One region of the Ureibacillus sp. FSL K6-3587 genome, then DNA from elsewhere that is predicted to be linked to it. Evidence: riboswitches for the same ligand, from Rfam matches in the RefSeq annotation. Region 1 holds a riboswitch; each other region holds the start of a gene.
What was found. A riboswitch is a leader RNA that binds a small molecule or an ion and turns the genes downstream of it on or off. The one in region 1 is predicted to bind S-adenosylmethionine.
Positions count from the first base shown of each region.

Region 2: it holds a riboswitch for S-adenosylmethionine, as region 1 does, so the genes downstream of both, metA (homoserine O-succinyltransferase) here and metK (methionine adenosyltransferase) in region 1, are expected to answer to the same signal.
Region 3: it holds a riboswitch for S-adenosylmethionine, as region 1 does, so the genes downstream of both, NSS77_RS04565 (O-acetylhomoserine aminocarboxypropyltransferase/cysteine synthase family protein) here and metK (methionine adenosyltransferase) in region 1, are expected to answer to the same signal.

Region 1 is NZ_CP151969.1:2,323,779-2,326,956, reverse strand. Features, by position in the region: gene NSS77_RS11635 (gamma carbonic anhydrase family protein) at 1-127, shown strand, start outside; gene metK (methionine adenosyltransferase) at 171-1,367, opposite strand; SAM riboswitch class I at 1,589-1,703, opposite strand; gene pckA (phosphoenolpyruvate carboxykinase (ATP)) at 1,944-3,178, shown strand, end outside.
Region 2 is NZ_CP151969.1:2,989,316-2,992,493, reverse strand. Features, by position in the region: gene NSS77_RS14745 (AAA domain-containing protein) at 1-407, shown strand, start outside; gene NSS77_RS14740 (nucleoside-diphosphate sugar epimerase) at 389-1,141, shown strand; SAM riboswitch class I at 1,207-1,314, shown strand; gene metA (homoserine O-succinyltransferase) at 1,409-2,347, shown strand; gene NSS77_RS14730 (hypothetical protein) at 2,485-3,178, opposite strand, start outside.
Region 3 is NZ_CP151969.1:930,071-933,248, forward strand. Features, by position in the region: gene NSS77_RS04565 (O-acetylhomoserine aminocarboxypropyltransferase/cysteine synthase family protein) at 124-1,425, opposite strand; SAM riboswitch class I at 1,538-1,641, opposite strand; gene NSS77_RS04570 (glycerol-3-phosphate acyltransferase) at 1,785-2,429, shown strand; gene NSS77_RS04575 (amidohydrolase family protein) at 2,491-3,178, opposite strand, start outside.

The DNA of each region.
Region 1 (3,178 bases):
TTCCGTTGCGATGGGGAATCCCGCAAAAGTCGTGCGGGAAGTGACCGAAGCGGAACGGAAAGATATGGATCGCATCATTAACGAATACGTTCAAAAAGGGAAATATTATCAATCATTAAAGAAATAAATGAAAAATGCAGGCATATTGTTTGCCTGCATTTCATATTATATTATATTCCCGCTTTTTGGCGTAATTTTTCCGCCACGTCCGTTCTTTCCCAAGGCAAATCGATGTCTGTGCGTCCAAAATGGCCGTATGCAGCCGTTTGTTTGTAAATCGGTCTGCGCAGATCAAGCATTTTGATGATGCCTGCAGGACGCAAATCGAACAATTCATTTACCCATTCAACCAATTGGTTTTCAGCCACTTTTCCCGTTCCGAATGTATCGATGGAAATGGATACAGGACGGGCGACACCGATTGCATAAGCCAACTGAACTTCCACACGGTCAGCGAGACCGGATGCAACGATGTTTTTCGCTACATAACGAGCCGCATAGGCAGCGGAACGATCCACTTTTGTCGGATCCTTGCCGGAGAATGCTCCCCCACCGTGACGGGCGTATCCTCCATACGTATCGACAATGATTTTGCGGCCAGTGAGCCCTGCATCCCCTTTAGGTCCACCAATTACGAATCGGCCAGTCGGGTTGATGAAATACTTTGTATCCCCATCCAACAACTCTGCAGGAATGATGGTTTTGACCACTTTTTCCATTATATCTTCTTTGATTTGTTCTTGAGTGACGCCCTCATCATGCTGAGTTGAAATAACAATCGTATCGATTCGGCGAGGAATGTTGTTTTCATCATATTCTACCGTCACTTGCGTTTTCCCGTCCGGACGCAAATAAGGGATTTCTTTCGACTTGCGGACTTCCGTCAATCTTCTGGAAAGTTGATGCGCCAAGCTGATCGGAAGAGGCATCAATTCAGGCGTTTCATTGCAAGCAAATCCAAAAATCAACCCTTGGTCGCCAGCACCGATCGCTTCAATCTCCTCATCCGTCATGTATCCTTCCCGGGCTTCCAATGCTCGGTCCACACCTTCCGCAATGTCCGGTGATTGTTCGCCAATTGCAGTGAGCACCGCCAAGTTTTCCGCATCAAATCCAAATTTTCCTCGCGTATATCCAATTTCCGCAACCGTATTACGAACAATGCTTTGAATATCTACATATGTTGTTGTTGTAATTTCTCCTGTAACAAGGACCAATCCCGTTGTTACAATCGTTTCGCAAGCAACTCTTGCATTTGGATCTTCTGCAAGTATCGCATCCAAAATGGCATCGGAGATTTGGTCACAAATTTTATCCGGATGCCCTTCCGTTACACTTTCTGATGTAAACAGCCGACGTTTTGACATTCATTTTCCTCCTAAATTGTTGAGACGAAGCTCTTTATGATACGGTACTCATTATCCATGATCCTTTCCGACTTCCGCCCGTAAGGAACATTACGAGGATAATGAAAGGTATAAAACTCGCTAATCTATTTTAGCTTGAATATATGCCGGATTGATTTGAATAAAAAAAGTTCCTATCCACATTTCTGCATGAGGAAAGGAACTGAAATCTCTACCTTTCACTCTTATCGTTCAAGGGAATCCCTTGCATCAGGTTAGCACCACGCATTATTATATAGATAATGCAGGTTGCCGGGTTTCATAGGGCCTTAACCCTCCACCAGCTCTGGATAAGAGTATCCGTTCATGCAACATGTTACGTAATCTATACTGCATTGTCAAATGTTTTTTCTTATTTGTCTACTGTCTTTTCATAATTCCATTTTCTTCAAGGAGGTTGGAAGAGAAGTCAAAAAATTTCATAAATAAATTTTAAGGATTAGTATAGATTATTCCACCCAATGTGTTATACTATTTTTTGTATTATATAACAAAGAATAATTTCCCTAAAAATAAAAAAAGGATGGTATTTAATCGATGAATTCAGTAGAAGTTGCAAATGAGCTGAAGGAATTATTAAAAGGTAAAAATATAAACACCCAATTATCGGTGCCGCAATTGGTTGAAAAAGCGGTTATTCGCGGGGAAGCGAGACTCACAACTGATGGCGCCATTGTTGCCGAAACTGGAAAATATACCGGACGTTCTCCAAAAGATAAATTTATCGTCGAAGAAGAAAGCATCAAAGGTAAAATCGACTGGGGAAGCGTAAACCAACCAATTTCTTCTGAAGTGTTTGATAACTTGTATATCAAAGTTTTAAATTACTTGAAAGACAAAGATGAGCTATTCGTATTCAAAGGCTTTGCCGGAGCGGATAAAGATTCGCAATTGGCAATTCAAGTCGTAAATGAATACGCTTGGCACAATCTTTTCTGCCATCAATTATTCATCCGTCCAACTCAAGAAGAATTGGTTTCACATGATGCTGACTTCACAATTGTTTCAGCACCTGGTTTCAAAGCGGATCCAGCTGTGGATGGAACAAATTCTGAAGCATTCATCATCGTTTCTTTCGAAAAGAAAATCATTCTGATTGGCGGCACAGAATATGCCGGCGAGATGAAAAAATCCATCTTCAGTATTATGAACTATTTATTGCCTGAAAAAGGAATTCTTTCAATGCACTGCTCAGCCAACGTTGGTGAAGCCGGCGATGTAGCATTATTCTTCGGTTTATCCGGTACAGGTAAAACAACGCTTTCCGCAGACAGCAACCGGAAATTGATTGGTGATGATGAACATGGTTGGTCTGACAATGGCGTATTCAATATCGAAGGCGGTTGCTACGCAAAAACAATCAATCTATCTGCTGAAAAAGAACCGGAAATTTATAATGCCATTCGCTTTGGTACTGTATTGGAAAACGTTGTAATCGATCCGGCTACACGCGTGCCTGATTACGATGATAATACTTTAACTGAAAATACAAGAGCGGCATATCCAATCCATTACATCGAAAATATCGTGACACCATCAATTGCCGGTCATCCAAAAACGATCATTTTCTTGACTGCGGATGCTTTTGGGGTGCTTCCTCCAATCAGCAAATTGACTAAAGAACAAGCAATGTACCACTTCTTAAGCGGATTCACTTCCAAATTGGCTGGTACAGAACGCGGTGTCACTTCACCAGAACCAGTTTTCTCAACATGCTTCGGTGCTCCTTTCTTGCCGCTTCCTGCGACAAGATATGCTGAAATGTTGGGTGA
Region 2 (3,178 bases), 670 kb from region 1:
TGCTTGAAAAAGACTCCTTAAAAGCCGTCGGGGTGATCAGCTACTATCGGGAGCAAGTGAATCGGGTCAATCAGTTAGTGGAAGAACTGCATTTGCCTCATTTGCATATCCGGACAGGTTCCGTCGATAAATTCCAGGGGATGGAAATGGACGTGATTTTGTTGAGCATGGTCCGCAATAATCCGCACGGGGAAATCGGATTTGCGAAAGACTACCGGCGGTTGAACGTGGCTTTGTCAAGAGCCCGGGAGTTGCTGATGATTGTCGGCAGTTCCGATATGTTTACAATGCGTCCGAAAAAGAAAGAAACGAGAGAAATGTACCAGCATTTATTTAATGTCGTAAAACAGCAACAAGGAATACGAAAAATAACGAAGGAGCCCGTGACATGGAACTCCAGCAATTAAAAAATCAATTGGAAAAAGAAATCAGGGGAACCATTGTTCATACGGACATTTGGTGTATTCCCATGCATACCTATGAAATCACCTATCAGCCCATCCAGAAAAAGGCGATGGACATTTTAATGAAAATTCTGCTTTTCTCCTTCCAAAAATCGGCTTTTGAAAGTGCTGAACAGCTCAGCGAAATTTTGTTGGTGGAGCCCTTATTCATCGAAGATTTGATGCGGAAGATGCAAAAGAACGGGCTGCTTGCACGGGAAAACAACTTTTATCAACTGACGGAAAAAGGAAAGCGGCAATTTTCCCAAGGCGTCTTTGAAGAGGAATTGGATCCTGTGACAATAGAGTTATTGTACAGCCCGGTGCATCATCAAATGATGAACGGTGATATGGAGGAAGTGCTGGATTTTGATGATTTTCCGGACCAATTGTATCGTTATATGAACGATGGAGAAGAATCATTGGATGTGGAGTTTTTTAAAAAGGAAATTCAAAATATAATAATCGATCGGGCGGATGAAGTTCATCAAGAAATCAAATCCATCCTATCGTTGGAAAATACGCAAATCAACGATGTGCCCTGTATTGAATTTATTGTGTGGAACACTGAAAACAGGGAATTTTTTCCGCGGGTGTGGAATACATTATTAAAAAATTGGGATCAATATTTGGAAAAAGAACTCTTTGAAATAGAAAATCCGGTTTGGTTAGAGAAATTTCACAGCAAAATAAAATAGCTCGATTATTGCAATTCTCTATTGGATATGTTAGGATAATCTTAATTTTATATGGGAATTATACTTTCTTATCAAGAGAAGTGGAGGGACTTGGCCCAATGAAACTTCAGCAACCTCTAACGGATGTTAGAAAGGTGCTAATTCCAGCAAGGCTCAGCCTTGGGAGATAAGAGAGTGCGTGCAAGGAAATTTTGTACCCTCTCATTCTCTTTTCTGGAATGAGCAGGGTTTTTTTATTAAGATATTTTAGAATGGGGGACAAGAGGAATGCCTATTAATATTCCGAAAAATTTACCTGCTGGAGAAATATTGAGAAACGAAAAGATTTTCGTCATGGAAGAGGACCGCGCATTATCACAGGACATACGTCCATTGAACATTTTGGTGTTGAATTTGATGCCTGAAAAAGAAAAAGCGGAATTACAGTTGCTGCGATTGCTCGGGAACACGCCGCTGCAAACCAATGTAACGTTTTTAAATACAGCCACGTATGAACCTAAAAATGTATCCAAAAGCCATTTGGAAACATTCTATAAAACTTTTGATAAAATCAAGCACCGCCGCTTTGACGGAATGGTCATCACCGGGGCGCCGGTTGAACGGATGGAATTTGAAGAAGTCCATTATTGGAAAGAGTTGACTGAAATTTTGGACTGGGCGAAAGAGAATGTGACTTCAATCATTTATATCTGTTGGGCTGCACAAGCCGCTCTCTATTACCACTTCGGAATCGGAAAATTCGAGTTGCCGAAAAAATGTTCCGGTATATTTGCGCATACCATTACGGATTTGACGAATGATTTGGTTCGGGGGTTCAACGATGAATTTGTCGCACCGCATTCCCGTTACACTTCCGTTTCCATCGAAGAAATAGAACAGCATCCTGATTTGCAATTGTTGAGCTATTCGGAAGAGGTCGGACCTTTTATCATCCAATCCAAAGACAACAAACACATTATGATCACTGGCCACTTGGAATATGACGCAACAACGCTTGCGGAAGAATACGAGCGTGACGTAAAGAAAGGTTTACCTATAGACATACCGGCAAATTATTTCCCTAATAATGATCCAACAAAGCAGCCAAAAAATACTTGGCGCGCCCATGCCCACTTATTGTTCTACAACTGGCTGAACTACTACGTTTACCAAGAAACGCCTTACGATTGGCATTATGTGGATGATGCCGTTGATTTTGAAATTTAAACAGAGGCTGGGAATACACGGCCAACAAAGTTCAAACGACCAAAAATAATGGAGAGAAATGGAAAAAGGAGAATTTGAGTTGAATCAAATTCTCCTTTTTTCTATCTTGAAACTAGTTTTGTCCCAGCCTCTTATTTTTAGATGAAAAACATCGCCGCAATTGTTGTCACCACAAGTCCAATCACAACGGGAACTAAATTTCGTCTAGCCAATTCAAACGGACTCACGTTGCAGATGGCAGCAGCAGGAATTAATGCCCAAGGCACCAATGTTCCTCCTCCGACATAAATCGCTGCAATTTGGCCCAATGCAGTCAAAGTGGCTGTTCCTTCACCAATCACTGTTCCAAAAAGATTGGCAATGGACCCCACCAATGAAATGCCGGAAAATCCGGAGCCGTCCAATCCCGTAATGGCACCGACGCCCGCAACGGTTACGGCTGCAATTTCCGTTGTCAAAGGTACAACTGATGCCAGAGCCACCCCTAAATCATTGATGATCCCTTGCGAATGTTCAGGAAGATAATCCCCAATGATTTGGGAAAAGCCGGAATCTCCCAAATAGAAGAAAGCTGCAATCGGAATTACCGGGCCAAACACTTTAAAACCAAATTGGAAACCCTGTATCAAATAGCTTGTCGTTTTTTCCAACCCGGCATTTTTATGGGCGAACATGGAAAGAAGCAACAGAATCAGCAGTGTCGTTCCACCGATCAACGCAGTCGCATCTCCGCCGGTTAAATCAAAAATGGACATGGCCACGACATTTAGTAAAAAGGCAACCGGAATCAAAAGGGCGAAAAATCGCTTTTGTTGAATTGATAGGAGATTT
Region 3 (3,178 bases), 1.4 Mb from region 1:
CATGCTTTGATCCGCTGACACTGGGTTCTTCAGCTCAAATGAGAGCCGAATTGGGATTTTCCGGTATCAAATGACCGTTCTTTCTTTTATATGCAAATAGAGGGGCTTTTATAAATGATCAACTTAAGCGTTCTTTACACCAAATTCAGCTGCTGCTTTGGCTAAAGCCTGATCTAAATCCGCAATAATATCATCTGCGTTTTCCAAGCCGATGGATAGGCGGATGAGCTCTTCTCCAACACCGGCAATTTTCAATTCTTCAGGAGATAATTGTTGGTGAGTTGTTGAAGCCGGATGAATAATCAATGATCTTGCATCTCCAACGTTTGCAACATGAGAGAACAATTTCACGTTGTCAATAACGACACTGCCTGCTTCACGGCCACCTTTAATGCCGAATGTCACCATAGAACCATAACCGTTTTTCAAGTATTTTTTCGCTAAATGGTGAGATTCGAATGATTCATCTCCTGGATAATTCACGTATTCCACGTATGGGTGGTTTTTCAAAAACGCCACTACTTTTTCCGCATTTTCACTATGTCTTGGATAGCGGAGGTGAAGAGTTTCCAATCCTTGAAGGAAACTGAAAGCCGCATCCGGACCTAAAGTTGGGCCTAAGTCGCGCAATAATTGAACGCGCAATTTTGTTGCAAAAGCTGCGCCTGCTGTATCGATGCCGTAACGGATGCCGTGATAAGTGTGGTCAGGCTCTGTGAATCCAGGGAATCGGCCTTGTGTCCAGTCGAATTTTCCTGCATCTACCACAACGCCACCGATTGTTGTACCGTGGCCGCCAATCCATTTTGTTGCTGAATGGATAACAACATCTGCTCCAAAATCAATTGGATTGCATCCATATGGTGATGGGAACGTATTGTCGATGATTAATGGAATGCCATGTTCATGGGCAATTGCTGCTACTGCTTCAATATCTAAAATATTTAAGCTAGGATTTCCTACTACTTCTGCATAGATTGCTTTTGTTTTGTCCGTAATTGCTTTGCGGAAGTTTTCCGGATCTCTTTCATCTACAAATGTTGTTGTAATGCCCCAACGAGGTAATGTGTTAGCAAATAAGTTATATGTTCCGCCATACAATGATCCAGCAGAGACAATTTCATCTCCCGCATTGGCGATATTTAAAATGGAGAAGGCAACTGCCGCCTGACCGGAAGATAGAGCAACAGCTGCAGAGCCACCTTCTAGCAAGGCAACACGCTTTTCAAACACATCGACTGTCGGGTTCATGATGCGGGAATAAATGTTTCCGACTTCTTCAAGGGCAAATAATTTTCGTGCATGTTCTGTGTTTTTGAAGGCATAAGCCGTCGTGCGATAAATCGGAACGGCAATTGCACCTGTTACTGGATCAGGTTGTTGACCACCGTGAAGTAATAGCGTTTCTGGTTTGAATTCGGACATGATATTTCCTCCTAAACATAAATTTGAGATGGAAGGTTTCGAGAAGGCACCGAAGATAAAAACAAAAGCCCTCTTCGTATAAGAAGAGGGCTCTGTACACGTACATTTCCTCCTCTTATCTTTCAGACAAACGTCTGTAGGATTTAGCACCTTTGCAAATACTTGCCGGTTGCCGGGCATCTTTGGGCCTATTCCCTCCGCCACTCTTGATAAGAGTAATGATTAATTTTCCATCGTTGGATTAACTATAAAACATAGTAACCCACTCTGTCAACTATTTTTTGAAATTTTTAAATCTTTTTTTATTTTATTGAGTATAATAGATTAAAGCGTTTTTTTCTATAAAAGGAGCAAATATTATGTTGATAGAGCTGATTATTTCACTTATTGCGGGATATTTTATCGGTTGCATCCATGGATCAAATGTGGCCCAATACCTTTCCGGGGTGAATCTAAAAGAAGCGGGCCATGGAAACGCGGGGGCTTCCAATGCCACCTTGACCCTTGGCTGGAAATACGGCATACTCGTAGGCCTCATTGATATCGGAAAAGGCGTCCTTGCCATAATCTTGGCAAAATATTTCTTAAATCACTTCACTTCATTGGATGCGGAGCAAATTTCCATATTCCTTTATTTGATAGGCGCGGCGGTCATTTTTGGCCATAATTTTCCCATCCATATGAATTTTCGGGGAGGAAAAGGAACCGCTTCCCTGATCGGCATTTTCGTTGCGATCAATTGGAAAATGGGTCTTCTTGCCGTAGTCGGTCTTATCGTTGTCTCTTTATTGACCAATTATTTGATTCTGGGCGTGTTTTTCTTTTATTTTGCATTTGCAATCAGCGCTTTGCTTTATGAGCCCTCCCTCTGGCCTTTTATCATTGTTCTGTTCCTTCTTTTGGTCGCAATCATTTTGCATTTAGAAAACATAAAACGGATGAAGCGCGGCACAGAACCGACGATCCGTTCCGCCTTTAAAAAGAAGAAAGGCCCATCCGTATAAAAATAGTATCTTCCGTAAAGGGGTTATTCGTTGAACACACTTGGCTACGGAAGATACTTTTTTATTGTCCGCCCATTTCCGATTCATCCCGGTATGTTTCTTTTCCTTTAAAATAAGTAAGTATGACTTTTGCTTCGCTGATTTCACCTGGCGGAACCCTGAAAATATTTTTATCCAGTATAATAAAGTCCGCCTGCATGCCTACCCGGATTTTTCCCAATTGCGCTTCCCAGCCTATTTGCCTCGCCGCATAAATGGTGTAGCTTCGGAGCATCTGCTTCAATGTGGCGCTTTCTTCCGGCCACAAAGGCTTTTGACTTTTTTCATCATTCCAGTGAAGTCTTGTCATTCCTGTCTCAATTCCATAAAGCGGGTTCAACTCACCATCAGGATAGTTGCTGAAAGATGAGACCGGCAATCCCTTTTCAAAGTAGCTTTTCATTCGATGCCAGTTTTTAAGTTCGTCTTCCTTGCCGGCATCTATGGATTGATGAAAGATGGCCGGCTGGACGGATGGAATAATCCGAAACTTCCGGAAGTTTGTCAAATCATCATTCGTTACGATCGGCATATGGGAAATGACATGTTTAAAATTCTTTTTTCCATTTCGTACCCGCGCATATTCAAATCCTTCAAAAATCATGTGCAACTCTTTTTCTGCTTCCACATGAATCCGAAAACCTTCCCGATCCAGCAAATCCAACATATCAAGAAATTTCTCCTTCTCCCAAACCGCATTTTCTGTATAA